Adhaeribacter radiodurans: one gene and its partner. Each later gene encodes a partner of the first gene's protein in a complex. Links are inferred from orthologs where the notes say so. Each region holds a gene or a part of one and is shown on either strand. Other genes may lie near its edges.

Region 1 (7,446 bases):
TCCAATTAAAAGCCTGCGGGTCGTATCAAAAGGGGCAATAGTTATATTATTCGCCAGCGAACCATCCGGATTAATATCCCACCGTTCTATTTTACCACCCGAAGTAGTCGCGTAAAACCGACGGTCCGGGCCAATGGTCAGGCTCGTAAATCCATCGAAGCCAAAGGTATTATCTACTAAAGTTTGTTCGGTAAAAGATACCCCCGATAAATCGGTGGGCACATCCCCAACGGTATTGGTAGTGCTAAACCGGGAAGTAAAAGGAAGAATAGAATAGCCCAAACCATCTTGTACCTGTTCGGTAATAACAAATTCGTAAGTAGTATTGGGAGCTAAAGTAGCTGAAAGCGTGATTGCATCTCCGGCCGCCGAAGCATTTACCGCCGTTCCTTCCACCGGAGTTTTAAGATCGTTGGATACAACGGTAAATAACTTAACCGTATTGGGGTTAACGGTATTACCATTAATGGATTGCCCACTGGGATATTTTAAATCCACGGAGATAGACTGATCCAGAGGAACATCTGCTGCTCCATCTGCGGGCCGCACCGCCGTTACATAGGGCCGTAAGTTATCAGATGCTTTTACTGCCACAATATACGTGTTTTTAGAACCTAAAGCCGGACGCGCCAGATTGCCTCCAATCGTTACGGTACCAGCCGGAAAGGTTTTACTGTATAAATCCAGGTGGTCGATGCGTGGATCATTAATACCAATGCTTTCCGTTGTTTTTTGCCAGTAGCTGAGCCATGCCGGTAAAACCAGAGCGAGCGGATCGTAGGCCACGTAAACGGTTGCTTCCTGGCTCAGTTCAAACGAAAGTACCTCCGGTAGTCTATTCGCTTTATCATCGTTGGGTGTTTTAATAAAAGGCGCCCCGTTTAGAAAAGCGGGTACCGAAGTGGCCTGGTACGTGCGGTCGGTGTAGAGAAGGGTGCCAAGAGTTAATTCGGATACCGTATAAAGCCGCGGACTCTGGGAAATAAGGTACGATATTAAAGCGCCGGGTGGCTGTAAAGGTCCAAAATTCGCCTTTAGGTTTTTATTGCCATCCATTACTAGCGTGAGCGGATTAGCGCGGCCTTTTGCTGCGCCGCTCCAGCCATTAAACTGGTATCCTTCGGCGGCAGTAGCGGTTAACGTAACACTTTCCCCTTTATTAAATCGGGTTTGATCCGGGCTTTTTGTTACACTACCACCTTCGTTACTGGCAACAGTTAAGGTATACTGGGCCTGGTTAATAACACTAAAACGAATAACGGACGAAGTACCGGCTGTTCCGCGGCCATTGATTTGGGAGTAAGGAGTAGCAATTAAAGTGTAATCCCCTAAAGGTGGTGTCCAGGCACTAAAATCACCATTAACATCTCGGTATAAACCATACGGAGCTGTATTTTCGGTATGATTACGCACTACAGGTCCAGCTAAGTAAAATAACACACTGCCCACCTTAGCAGGATCTGTAACTGCCTGAATATTTAATTTTCTAGTGGGAAGAGCCGCTAAGTTCAGGACGGCACCATCGGTAATTAGTTGGATAGCCTTATCGTTATTGGCATTAATCAGGTTAAAGCCTGCTATCTTTAAGTCGCTATTGGCAGTTTGAATCTGTTTTGTATTGCTTGTTTTTTTACTTAAAGCTGACTGCGCTAAATAGCCCTGAAAGCTAATCAGAAAACCGAAAATTGCTACTACAACCCATTTTCTAGAAATAATGCCGAGAAATTGTTGATAATAAGTATAGTTTTTTTTCATACCTAATGGATTAGTAAATTTAAAAATCAGAATGCATGAGTTTGGTGTACAGTAAGTAGAAGGTTGAAAAACAGGCTTGAAAAACTGACTGGGTAATCGCTTACCTACTTTACTGGAAATACTTTATTCTGGTTATAGGCACCGCTAAAGATTGAATCAAGTTTCTTAACTATTTAACTTACCAGGTTTTAGAAGAGAAAAAGTTCTACTATTCTTTAGCAGCACTTTTAGTGGGTTTAAAAGAAGTGGAAATAAGTCGAAGAAAATTGCTTTTAAATTTTTCGTCAAGGCTAATAAAGGTAGAAACAAGAACAAGCAGAGCCTTTTTAGTAAATGAAAGCATGCCTGAACAACGAAGAGTTAATAAGAGTAGGCTTCGCAAAAGTTTAGTAAATATATAAGCTGCGAAGAGGTTTTACTTTAAAGGTTCCCTAACAGTTAACGGATAGGCAAGCACCACAGATTTAGTTTTATGAAGGGGTGTAAGAGTTAGATTTATTATTGCGAAGGATTATACCTACTCCCATGAGTAAACGAGGCTAATCCCTGAATGCAGTATAATATTAACCACTGAATAAGGCTTTCCGCTTTTACAATAATCAGGTAATTATACTCTATTACGGCCTATTTTCAAAGCTTTTATCTCATATTCTTTCTAAGATTATTTCCAAATTATTGATTATTCTTTATTTCAATCAACTGCTGAAAATAGTAGGTGTATGCTTATTTAGAAATCAAAATCATTTTCTTGCGGGTAGATATTTTACTTATTTAGAACCCGAAAATTTTATCTTTGTAAGGAAAGTAAAAAGAGGCAAGAGTAAATGGCCCTGATAAAAAAAGAAACGGTAGACCAGATTTTAGCGCAAGCCGATATTGTGGAGGTAGTGGGTGATTTTGTTTCCCTGAAAAAGAAGGGGCAGAATATGTGGGCACCATGCCCTTTTCACAACGAGAAGTCTCCTTCGTTTTCGGTATCGCCGGCAAAGGGAATTTACAAGTGCTTTGGCTGCGGTAAAGCGGGAAATTCGGTGCAGTTTATTATGGATGTAGAAGGCACCAGCTACGTGGAAGCTTTAAAATACCTGGCTAGAAAATACGGAATTGAAATAGCCGAAGAAGCAACCCCCGAAGCCACCAAAGCCCAAAACGACCGCGATAGCCAGTACATTCTTTCTAATTTTGCCAAAGATTATTACCAGAATATTCTTTTTAATCACGAACAAGGCAAAACCATTGGTTTGCCTTACTTACACGAGCGAGGTTTAGGTTTACCTACCATTAAAAAGTTTGAACTGGGTTATAGCCTGGAAGCCTGGGATGGTTTTACTAACCAAGCCCTGGCGCAAGGGTATCAGCAGCGTTTCTTAGAAAGCACCGGGCTAACCATTTTTAAAGACGATAAAAAATACGACCGCTTTCGGGCGCGCGTTATGTTTCCGATTCATAATGTATCAGGGCGGGTAATAGGGTTTGGGGCGCGAACGCTTAAATCAAACGATAAAACACCGAAATACCTGAATTCTCCGGAGTCGGAAATTTACCACAAGAGCGATGTGCTGTATGGCTTGTTTCAGGCCAAAAATGCCATTCGGGCACAGGATGTTTGTTATTTAGTAGAAGGATATTTAGACGTTTTATCGCTGAGCCAGGGTGGGATCGAAAACGTAGTAGCCTCTTCGGGTACTTCGCTTACCGAAGGACAAATTAAGCTGATTGGACGGTATACCAAAAACATAACTGTACTTTATGACGGCGATGCCGCGGGTATAAAAGCTTCTTTGCGCGGTATTGATTTAATTCTGGAAGGTGGCCTAAACGTGAATGTGGTAACTTTTCCGCAAGGCGACGACCCGGACTCATACATCCGGAAAGTAGGAGATTTAGTTTTTAAAGAGTACATCGATGCTCAGGCCCAGGATTTTATTACTTTTAAGACTAACCTTTACCTGCACGAGGCCAAAGACAACCCGGTAAAAAAAGCAGATGCCATCCGGGAAATAGTAACCAGTATTGCTAAAATTCCGGATTCTATAAAAAGGCAGATATTTTTAAAACAATGCAGCGCCTTGTTCGGGATCGACGAAGATGTACTGATTGCCGAATTTAATAAAATCTATCATCAGAATCGCCAGCAACAACAAAAACAAACCAGTACGGCTGCGCCGTCGCGGCCATTAACCGACGAAGAACTGGCCGAAGCGGAAGCATACGCTCAAGAAACTGAACAGGAACCCGATCCGGAACTGGATTTAATTTACCACCACGAGAAAGAAGTTATTCGGTTGGCACTTATGTATCCGGCCAATTCACTTTCCGACCAGGGTGTTTACCTGTTACCTTACCTGCTCGAACAACTAGATGATACTACTTTTCACACGCCGGTTTTTCAGGAGATAATGGATTTTGCCCGCCAAAAACTAGAACAAGGCCACTTTCCGCGTTCCGAAGATTTCACGAACCATCCGCAGTCCGAAGTACGTACGGTAGCCATTAATTTAATGAGCCAAAAATACGAGCTGAGCGAAAACTGGCAAACGCACCAGATATTTGTGCCCCGGGAAGTAGACCAATTGCAGTACGCCACCGATACCGCCTTATTACGCCTGAAACGTTGCAACGTACAGCAAATGATAAAGGAAAATATGGAACAACTTAAAAGTTTGACGGACTTCAACGCCATTAAAGATCAAATGGAAATTCTTAAAACGTTGAAAACGTACGAAGATCAATTTTCGGAACAATTGGGTACGGTAGTGGCCCGGTAATGAACAGGTTTGCCAATAAAAAAGTAAATTTTTACCTTGGTTCTGTTCTGCTAATTACTTCAAACATTTTTGAAGAAGTATCAACAAAATTTTTCTTTAATCACGAAAAATTAGAAAGAGAAAACTGCTAATAATTTAACTTTTGCAAGGTTATAATTTAAGTATTTATTAAATTTCAAGTTACGCTTTTTGAAAACCCTTCATCTTTGTAACCGGGTGCCGTTTCCGCCGCACGACGGTGGTGCCATTGGAATCTACGACATTATCAGCAACTTAACGGCGGTTGGTTGTAATGTAACCGTGCTAGCGATAAACACTCCCAAACATTTTCAACCCGACGAAGTGTTGCAGGATAGGGCCCGTTTAATTACGGTTTTTGTAAATACCAACATTTCCGTAACTAAAGCCTTTTTTAATTTATTTACTTCTATCCCGTATATTTTCGACCGGTTTATTTCCCCGGCTTATACCGCTAAGCTCATAGAACTACTCCGTTCCGAAACATTTGATATTATTCAGGTAGAAGGCAGCCAAATGGCCTGGTATGTACCTACTATTCGACAATATTCCCAGGCACCCATAGTTTTGCGGGCACATAATGTAGAGTATACCATCTGGCAACGATTAGCCCAGCACGAAAAAAATTTACTAAAAAAGATATACCTGCGTTATACCGCCAAACAGGTCCGAAAGTTTGAGCAGGCTTATTTTCAGCAGTTCGATGCTATTGCCGCTATTACTCCCCACGACGAAGAACGCATCCGGGATTTAGGTTGTCAAACCCGGGTAGCCATTATACCAGCCGGAGTAGAAATGAGCCGTTTTGTCCGCAACGAAGCTATTCGCCCAAAGCCTAAAAGCTTGTTTATGCTGGGGTCTCTTAACTGGATGCCCAATCAGGAAGGAATTAATTGGTTTCTGGAAAAAATTTGGCCGATTATTAGCCAGGAAGTTCCCGATTTAGAACTGCACATTGCCGGTTCGTCGCCGCCCGAAGAATTAATCAATTTACGCGTACCCAACGTTACCGTTCATGGCTTTGTGCCAGATGCCGCTGCTTTTATGCAGCAGTACGAATTAATGGTAGTGCCTTTATTGTCGGGTGGTGGCATGCGCATTAAAATTGTAGAAGGTATGGGGGTAGGTAAATGTATTTTAACTACTCCCATAGGTGCCGAAGGTATTTCCATTACGCCTAACGAAAACATTTTAATTGGTGATACGTCAGATGCCTGGATAGAAATACTGCGGGCTTACTGCCAAGGCAAATTGCCAATTAACCAAATAGCCCAAAATGCGGCTACTTTTATTCAGCAGGAGTACGATAATCGGCTGGTAATAAAAAAATATTTAGCACTATATAGTACTATTATATCTTTTAAATATTAAAAAAAATTATCTATATTAGCGAAGATTGTATAAGTAGCGCCCTACGTTTAGGAATTATCTCTTTTGTTATTTAGTTACGAGAATCATATTATTAATTAGGCCATTTATTTGTTATATAAACGTAACACATTAATAAAGTGATAGTTACGTTTAAATTGGTTGTAATTAAAATTAGTGCTATCATAAAAAAGAAGAAACCTATTTGATGAAAATACTGATATTGTTATCGCGCGTACCTTATCTCCTCGACAAAGGAGATAAATTGCGGGCCTTTTATCAATTGCAGAAACTATCGGAGAAACACGAAATTATATTATTTGCCTTAGCAGATAAAACCGATCCTTTAGCAGAAGCTACCCAGGAATTACTAAATTACTGCCGGTACGTACATTTATTTCCCTTGCCTAAAGCCAGCATTATGCGCAATGTGGCTAGCGCTTTCTGGAATAAAAAACCTATTCAGGTAAATTACTTTTACGATGTAAAAGCGCAGGCTCAAATAGATGAGCTGATTGCACAACACCAACCCGACCATATTTACTGCCAGTTAATCCGGATGGCGGAGTACGTGCGGCACGTAAAACAAATTCCGAAAACCCTCGATTACATGGATGCTTTTTCGAAAGGCATGCTGCGCCGGGCCGAGATTGCGCCATTTCATTTAAAACCCATATTTCGCCTGGAAGCGGCTCGCTTGAAAAAGTACGAGGCTGCCGTATTTGCCGATTTTCGGTATAAAACCATTATTTCGCGTCAGGATAGGGACTTTATTGCTCACCCGCGCCATAAGGATATTGCCATTGTACCGAATGGCATCCAGACAAGTTACTTTCACCCGCTTGATGTACCCAAACAATACGACCTGGTGTTTACCGGCAATATGAATTATGCCCCCAACATTGAAGCGGCCATTTTTCTGGTAAAAAAAGTATTGCCTTTAATAAAAAAACAATTTCCGGAAATAAGAATATTACTGGCCGGCGCTAACCCGAGTTACCAGGTGCTATCGTTGGAATCGCCTAATGTTACGGTAAGTGGTTGGTTGCCCGATATTCGGGAGGCGTACGCGAGTGCCCGCGTGTTTGTGGCTCCTCTTTTTATTGGTACCGGCGTGCAGAATAAGGTTTTAGAAGCAATGGCCATGAAAGTTCCCTGCGTTACTACCCAATTAGTAAATAACGGCGTGGGAGCGGCTAACAATTGCCACCTTCTTGTGGCTAATACTCCCGGAGAATTTGCCCAACATATCTATACTCTGCTTACCAACCGCGACTTAAATGAGAAATTAACCCAGCGTGCCCTGGATTTTGTGCACGAAAACTACAGTTGGAGCAAGGCCGTGGGGCAATTAGAACAAGTATTTGACCCTGAATACGAAAACGTAGAACATTCTTGAGTAACTTTGTTTTAGTATTGGGAGCTTTTCCGAATTATAAACAAGGACTTACATTATGTTCAATACCATTGAAGAAGCCATTGAAGATATAAAAGCGGGTAAAATCGTGATTGTGGTGGACGATGAAGACCGCGAAAA
Region 2 (7,441 bases), 520 kb from region 1 along the record:
GAATAGATTGTATCTTCCATTTTCCGGTAAGAGTAGTAGGCAGCGTGTAACCAACTTGTAAATTCCGGATCCGGATGTAATCTCCATTTTCTATGTACCAACTATTCGGGTCTAAATTAATGCCACTTAAATCAGCCGAAGGATAGGAATTGGAGGTACCCGCTCCATGCCAGCGGTTATCAAAGAAATCTTTGGTATAATTCTCATTACCAAACCGGTTTCCTTTATTGGCATTATAAATTTCTACTCCGGCTACGCCCTGAATATCTAATTGCAAATCGAAATTATAGAAATTAAAACCCGAGTTAATACCGTAAATAAAACGTGGGTTAGGATTACCGATAATGGTTCTATCACGGTTATCAATTACGTTATCATTGTTTAAATCGCGGTATCTGAAATCGCCGGGTTTAGCAGCGGGCTGAGCGGAACCTGTAACTTCCTGTTCGGTCTGATAAACACCATCTACCACAAACCCATAGAAAGAACCAATGGGATCGCCTAACCGGGAAATAGTAGTTAAATTACCGGCAACTCCGCCACTACCACCGTATTGGGGAATGAAAGTATCTATATTAGTAACTTCGTTTCGGTTATAAGCTACGTTAAAGCCTACGTTATAGCGGAAGTTGGAAGTAGCTTCGGTGTTCCAATTAGCGGCAAATTCAACCCCGGTATTTTTAAAACTGGCAAAGTTTCCGTTAATAGAACCTCCTAACCCGGAAGAACTCAAAAAAGGCACCCTGAAAATAGCATCTTCGGTTCTTTTATCGTACCAATCTGCTTCTATTGTTAAGCGGTTATTGAGCGTAACCATTTCAAAACCTAAATCGGTTTCTTTTACAACTTCCCACAGCAGGGTAGGTGGAACGGCCTGATCAAAATTACCGCCGGTGTAAGGTATTCCCCCAAAGAAAGCTATATAACCCGGAGCTAAATTAGCTGTTTGGTTAAAAACATTAGAAGGAATATTACTATTTCCTAATTTACCCCAACTAGCTCTCACTTTCAGGTTATTAATAGCCGTTTGATTTTTCATAAACGGCTCTTCGGTTACCATCCAGCCCAATCCAATGGAAGGAAAAATATCAAACCGGTTGTCTGATGGAAATTTAGAAGAACCATCGTAGCGCAGGCTGGTGGTTACTAAATATTTATCTTTAAAAGCATAATTAATCCGGCCGAAATAAGAAGCGAAAGTATACAAGTCACCATTATTCTGGATTCTGGCAGTTTCCTGATCACCTAATCCAAAATAATAAGAAGCTTCGGAATTATTAGGTACGTCGTTAATAGTACCTATAATTTCTTCCCAGCGATCTCTTTGCGATGAAATTCCTAATAAAACGGTAAACCGGTTTGCTCCAATCTCTTTATTATACGTTAAGGTATTTTCCCAAAGCCAACTGTTGCCTTTGTAATTGCCCTTAGTTAAAAGGCTTCTTTCCGCAAATTGGATAGATGTTAAAGAATCACGCGACCGGTAATTCCGGTAATCGCTTACTAAATAATTGATACCCAAACTGGTCCGAAAAGTAAAATCTTTTAAAAAAGTTAATTCGCCAAAAACATTACCAGTTAACCTTTGAGATCGATTTACCTGGTTAAACCAATCTAAACTGGCTTTCGGGTTAGAAAAATTACCTAAATTAATATTGGCCGGATCACCGTAGCGGCCATTTGCTTCTCTAACCGGTAAAATAGAAGGAGCAACATACGACTGATACAAAACGCCCGATGGGATAGTATCGGTTTTAATGTTAGAGAATATGGCATTATAACCTACCTTAATGTTGTTAGTTACTTTAAAATCGGTCTGCAAGCGGGCGGTTATCCGTTCAAAATCGTTCTTTTTTACAATACCTTGTTGGTTCAGGTAGCTACCACTAAAATTATAAGTAATCCGTTCTGTTCCGCCAGACATACTCAACTGATGGTTATGAATTTGAGCGGTACGTAAAACCTGGTCGTACCAATCCGTTGAGGGGGAATTTAAAGGAAGTCTTCTGGGCTCTTCAATTGCTTCGAATTTCTCGTTTACTAACGTGGCGTATTCCTGAGCATTGGCCATTTCTAACCGGTTAGTAACTTTTTGGATACCCGCAAAACCGTTGTAATTTATTCGGGGGGCTCCTGCTTTTCCTTTCCGGGTAGTAACTAATACAACACCATTCGCGGCCCTTACCCCGTAAATAGAAGCACTGGACGCATCTTTTAAAACCTCCATCGACTCAATATCGGCTGGGTTCAAGAAACTCAGATCCGGCACAAAAGTGCCGTCTACCACATACAAAGGCTCTACCCCACCTTGCGCGGAACCAACCCCCCGTATCCGAACCTGCGGCGAAGCACCCGGAGTACCGGTATTAGTAATCTGCACGCCGGCAACTCTACCCTGAATAGAACTTACCGGGTTCTGGGAAGATTGTTTTACTAATTCGTCGCCTTTAACAGAGGTAATAGAACCGGTTACGTCGCGCTTTTGCTGGGTACCATAACCCACTACCACTACTTCGTTTAACTGTGTAGCATCGGTAGCTAATTGAACATTAATGGAAGTGCGATTATTTACCGGCACTTCTTGTGACTGGTAACCAATGTAGCTAAAAACGAGAGTGGCATTTGCGGGAGCATTTACGGTAAAATTGCCCTCAACATCTGTTTGGGCACCATTTGTAGTGCCTTTAATAAGTACGCTTACCGCAATTAAGGCTTCACCGGTTTTGGCATCGGTAACCCTACCTGTAATGGGCACCGCATCCTGGGCGTACAGCAAACGCACACTAAACAGACACAATAACAGTAAAAAATGTTTTTTCATATTTTTGCTATAAAATGGAAGTGATAAATTATACCATCTATATACGCCCATTTGTAAATTTGATATCTATAAACCTTACTTTTTTTACAGATTCTCTAAATAGCAAACCCGGACAAATTGATTCCGAGGAACTTTTTTTGAATATTTTTAAATCAGTTTAGAAGATGGAACAGCTCTACCTTTATAAAAGCAAAAAGCCTCCTATAGGAGGCTTTTTGCTTTTATAAGATTTTATATTGACTACTTTATAGTTTTAATCGCACTAGCAGGTTAAAGAATTCTTCTACAACTTTCTAATTTACTAACCAGCAACCTACAACTTAAAACGGCGGCTCCTCGGTGTCGAAGCTGGATTTAGGTAAAGAGTCGCCGTTCATTTTGCTAGGTAAACGTACAGCGTTGCCTCCACCAAACGGATCATCGAAATTACTTGGTGGTAACGCTCCGCCGCCAAACGGATCAGCGCCAAAGTCGCCTTCCAGGTCGCCGAACTTGGTAAACTTACCAATAAATTTAAGCGGTACCGTAGCCAGTGAACCATTCCGGTGCTTGGCTATAATTACTTCACCTACGCCTTGGGTTGGGTTCCCTAATTCGTCTTCAGTGATACCATAATATTCAGGGCGGTACAAGAAAATTACCATGTCGGCGTCCTGCTCAATAGACCCGGATTCACGTAAGTCAGATAGTTGGGGTTTTTTGTCGCCACCGCGGGTTTCTACCGCCCGGCTCAACTGCGACAGCGCAATTACCGGCACGCTTAGTTCTTTGGCCAACATTTTTAAAGCCCGCGAAATAGAAGCAATTTCCTGTTCCCGGTTACCGCCGCCCCCTTTGCCTTCGTTACCCGTCATCAGCTGCAAATAGTCGATGATAATCATCTGAATATCGTGCTGGGCTTTTAACCGGCGGCACTTGGTGCGCAATTCCCGGATAGATAAACCCGGCGTATCGTCAATAAAAATAGGGGCTTCCGATAATTTGGAAATTTTATGATTGAGCTGGGCCCATTCGTAATCGGCCAGGTTACCCTTCTTAATTTTTTCACTTTCCAATTCAGCCTCCGCCGAAATCAAACGGTTTACCAACTGCAGCGACGACATCTCCAACGAAAAAATGGCCACGGGTTTATTAAAGTCTACAGCCGCGTTACGCATGGCCGAAACTACAAACGCCGTTTTACCCATTGCCGGACGAGCCGCTAAAATTACTAAATCCGAAGGTTGCCAACCCGATGTAACCCGGTCTAAAGCGGTAAATCCACTGGGCACCCCGGTTAAACCTTCTTTCTGGTTTTTCTTTTCTTCGAGTTCTTTAATGGCTTTGTGCATCAAAGAACGCATATCGTCAAAGTTTTTGCGAATGTTCGCTTCCGATACTTCAAACAAAGACTTTTCGGCGTAATCGAGTAAATCAAATACGTCCGTGGTATCTTCAAAAGCCCGTTTTTCTACTTCGCTCGATATAGAAATCAGGTCCCGTTTAATGGAGTTTTCAGTAATAATACGCGCGTGGAACTCAACGTTGGCCGCGGAATGGATGCGGGTAGTCAGGTTCATGATGTAGTAAGGGCCGCCCACAAATTCCAGTTCCCCATCCTCGCGCAATTGCTGGGTTACCGTTAAAATATCAATCGGTTCGGATTTATCGAAAAGCGCCAGAATGGCTTTAAAAATTTTCTGGTGCGCATCTTTATAAAAACTTTGTGGCTTTAAAATATCAATAACGGTTGTTAGGGCATCTTTTTCGAGCATTAATGCCCCTAATACAGCTTCCTCCAAATCCAAAGATTGAGGTGGTATTTTACCTAATCCAGCAGTAATCGAACTCTTGCCATTCCAACGGGCATTTTTACCATCGCGGGAAAACTTTACTTTACTCTCCTCCATACACAAATCTAACAAAGTTCTGGATTGGCTTATTAACAATTTATAAACCTTTTCGTCCACAGAAGCTTAGGTGCTGGTACTGAACCAGGTAAAAACTTTAGATGTAGGTCTTGAGTAAATGTACCCGCAGAAGCAAATTTTTAAGGCTAACGTGACTAAAAAAAATTTGTACATTTGTTGTCTTACTCACTGGAATACATGCAAACAACTCAATTGCAACGCATTCATCTTATTGCTGTAGGCGGCAGTATCATGCATAATCTAGCCCTGGCCCTGCACCAGAAAGGCCTGCAAGTTAGTGGCTCCGACGACGAAATATTTAATCCGGCGTTCGACCGGTTGAAAACAGCCGGTATTTTGCCCGCTGAAATGGGTTGGTTTCCCGAGAAAATTACGCCGGAACTGGATGCCGTTATTCTGGGTATGCACGCTCGCGCCGATAATCCGGAACTGCAACGTGCCCAGGAATTAGGTATTCCAATTTATTCTTTTCCAGAATTTATTTACCAGCAGTCTTTAAATAAGCAGCGTATTGTAATTGGGGGCAGCCACGGCAAAACTTCTATTACCTCCATTATTCTGCACGTTCTGCAATACCATAATCGGTTGTTTGATTATGCCGTAGGTGCGCAGTTGGAAGGCTTCGATAACATGGTAAAATTAACCGAAGAGGCTCCTATTTTTATAATAGAAGGCGATGAGTATTTAGCTTCTCCTATTCAAAGAGTTCCTAAATTTCATTTGTATCATCATCATATTGGCGTGGTTAGTGGTATTAGCTGGGACCATATTAACGTATTTCCAGATCCTAAGATTTACCGGGAACAGTTCCGCATATTTGCCGAAATGACTCCAAAAGCCGGTACCCTCATCTACAACCAAGACGATGAACAAGTATTGCACGTTTGCGTTCCACGCAACGATTTAGTAAAATACATTGGTTATTCGGCACACGAACATCAGGTGTATAATGGTATTACCTATTTAAAAACTAAGAAAGACGATATACCGATCCAGATTTTCGGGGAACATAACCTACGTAATATTTCGGCAGCGAAAGAAGTTTGTAAACAACTAGGCATTAAACCGCAAGCTTTTTACGAAGCTCTTAAAACATTTAAAGGAGCGGCTCGTCGGCTGGAGTTTTTAGCCGGTAATAATTACACCCGCATATATAAAGATTTTGCCCACGCTCCGTCTAAAGTAAAAGCAACTACTGAAGCCTTAAAAAATCAGTTTCCGGATCGTAACCTGGTAGCTTGTCTGGAACTGCATACCTTTAGCAGTTTAAACAAAGATTTTTTACCGCAGTACAAAGGTGCTTTTGGTAACGCCGATGTGCCCATTGTTTACTTTAACCCGAAAACTCTGGAACACAAACGCATGCCAGCCCTGCAACCCGAAGACATTAAACAAGCTTTTGCCAATGATTCTATACAGGTTTTTAACGATAGCCAGCAACTATTTGATTACCTTCAGTCTTTAAGTTGGAAAAATCAAAATTTATTGTTGATGAGTTCGGGCACGTACGATAATATGGATGTTCAAACGCTGGCTACCAGCATCTGCTAAAAATAAAGCGCACATGAAACTAAACCTGCGTAAACCCATTGTTTTTTTCGATCTGGAAACTACCGGCGTAGATATTTGCCGCGACCGGATAGTAGAAATTTGCATGTTGAAAGTAATGCCATCGGGAGAAGAAATTCTCAAAAGCATGCGCATCAATCCCACTATTCCTATTCCGCTCGAAACCAGTTTAATTCATAATATTTACGACGAAGACATAAAAGATGCGCCCACTTTTGCCAAAGTAGCGCACCAGGTAGATGCTTTTTTAAAAGGCTGCGATTTAGCGGGTTATAATTTAATAAAATTTGATATTCCGGTACTGGCCGAAGAATTTTTGCGGGTGGATATTGATTTTGATATTACCAACCGCTCCATTGTAGATGTTTGCCGGATTTTTCACCAAATGGAGCAGCGCACCCTAACGGCAGCTTATAAATTTTACTGCAACAAACCTCTGGAAAATGCGCACAGCGCCGAAGCCGATACTGTTGCTACCTACGATATTTTAAAAGCGCAATTAGAGAGATACGAAAACGTTTCGGTAACCACTCCCGATTGCAAAGAGGAATTTCCGGTGGCCAACGACATGCAGAAGCTGCACAAATTTACTTTTCAGAACACGGCCGACTTATCTGGTAGAATTTTATTTAATCCTGCTGGTCAGGAAGTATTTAATTTTGGCAAACACAAAAACGTGCCCGTCGAAGAAATTTTTGCCAAAGATCCGCACTATTACGACTGGCTCATGAAAGGCGATTTTCCTTTGCAAACCAAAAAAGTTTTTACCCGCATTAAACTCCGCAGTTTTAAAGGTAGTTTTAAGTTAGGTTGAAAGTTGCAGGTTGGAAGTTGCAGGTTAGGTTGGAAGGTTAAAAATTTAAAAAATCTTGGTGGCGCGAGCGTCTTCGATCGTGGCTACTATGTGGGAGGGCCTCCGGCCGGGCGTACGAAAAAGCTTTCATTAAAATCATATCAGCAACTATTTTCAACCGACCAAAGACCTGACAATAATCATCACGAGCGAAGACGCTCGCGATAGCTGGATAGAATTTAAAATTAAAAACTAAAGGTTTCTCGTCCTATATTTTCTTTAACAATTTAGCAATTCACCAATTCCTTAATCTAACAACCAATAACGAACAACTAGCAACTATTTCGC

The links.
Region 2: the proteins of dnaG (region 1) and dnaB are in contact, whole or in part, in a crystal structure (PDB 2R6A), measured with the Geobacillus stearothermophilus proteins. The link is inferred for Adhaeribacter radiodurans from one-to-one orthologs. Residues at the interface, in WP_049624496.1 of Geobacillus stearothermophilus: Lys456, Leu457, Leu458, Pro459, Ala460, Asn463, Ala464, Leu467, Leu535, Leu536, Ile537, Ala538, Gln544, Glu545, Asp548, Tyr549, His552; in WP_033016901.1 of Geobacillus stearothermophilus: Ser13, Glu15, Ala16, Gln18, Glu91, Leu92, Asp94, Ala95, Val96, Pro97, Thr98, Ala99, Ala100, Asn101, Tyr104, Tyr105, Ile108.

What each region holds. Positions count from the first base shown.
Region 1 is NZ_CP055153.1:3,877,520-3,884,965, reverse strand. What follows is about bases 2,081-5,051. They hold dnaG (DNA primase), read left to right. Parts: upstream 2,081-2,579; coding sequence 2,580-4,523; downstream 4,524-5,051. Other genes in these bases: HUW48_RS15660 (glycosyltransferase family 4 protein), read left to right, coding at 4,713-5,051. In the rest of the region: HUW48_RS15670 (InlB B-repeat-containing protein), read right to left, coding at 1-1,755; more of HUW48_RS15660, read left to right, coding at 5,052-5,912; HUW48_RS15655 (glycosyltransferase), read left to right, coding at 6,118-7,308; HUW48_RS15650 (bifunctional 3,4-dihydroxy-2-butanone-4-phosphate synthase/GTP cyclohydrolase II), read left to right, coding at 7,364-7,446. UniProt on the Escherichia coli protein: RNA polymerase that catalyzes the synthesis of short RNA molecules used as primers for DNA polymerase during DNA replication.
Region 2 is NZ_CP055153.1:4,400,143-4,407,583, forward strand. What follows is about bases 2,427-5,392. They hold dnaB (replicative DNA helicase), read right to left. Parts: upstream 4,711-5,392; coding sequence 3,142-4,710; downstream 2,427-3,141. Other genes in these bases: HUW48_RS17575 (SusC/RagA family TonB-linked outer membrane protein), read right to left, coding at 2,427-2,821; HUW48_RS17585 (UDP-N-acetylmuramate--L-alanine ligase), read left to right, coding at 4,909-5,392. In the rest of the region: more of HUW48_RS17575, read right to left, coding at 1-2,426; more of HUW48_RS17585, read left to right, coding at 5,393-6,282; HUW48_RS17590 (exonuclease domain-containing protein), read left to right, coding at 6,335-7,114. UniProt on the Escherichia coli protein: The main replicative DNA helicase, it participates in initiation and elongation during chromosome replication. Travels ahead of the DNA replisome, separating dsDNA into templates for DNA synthesis.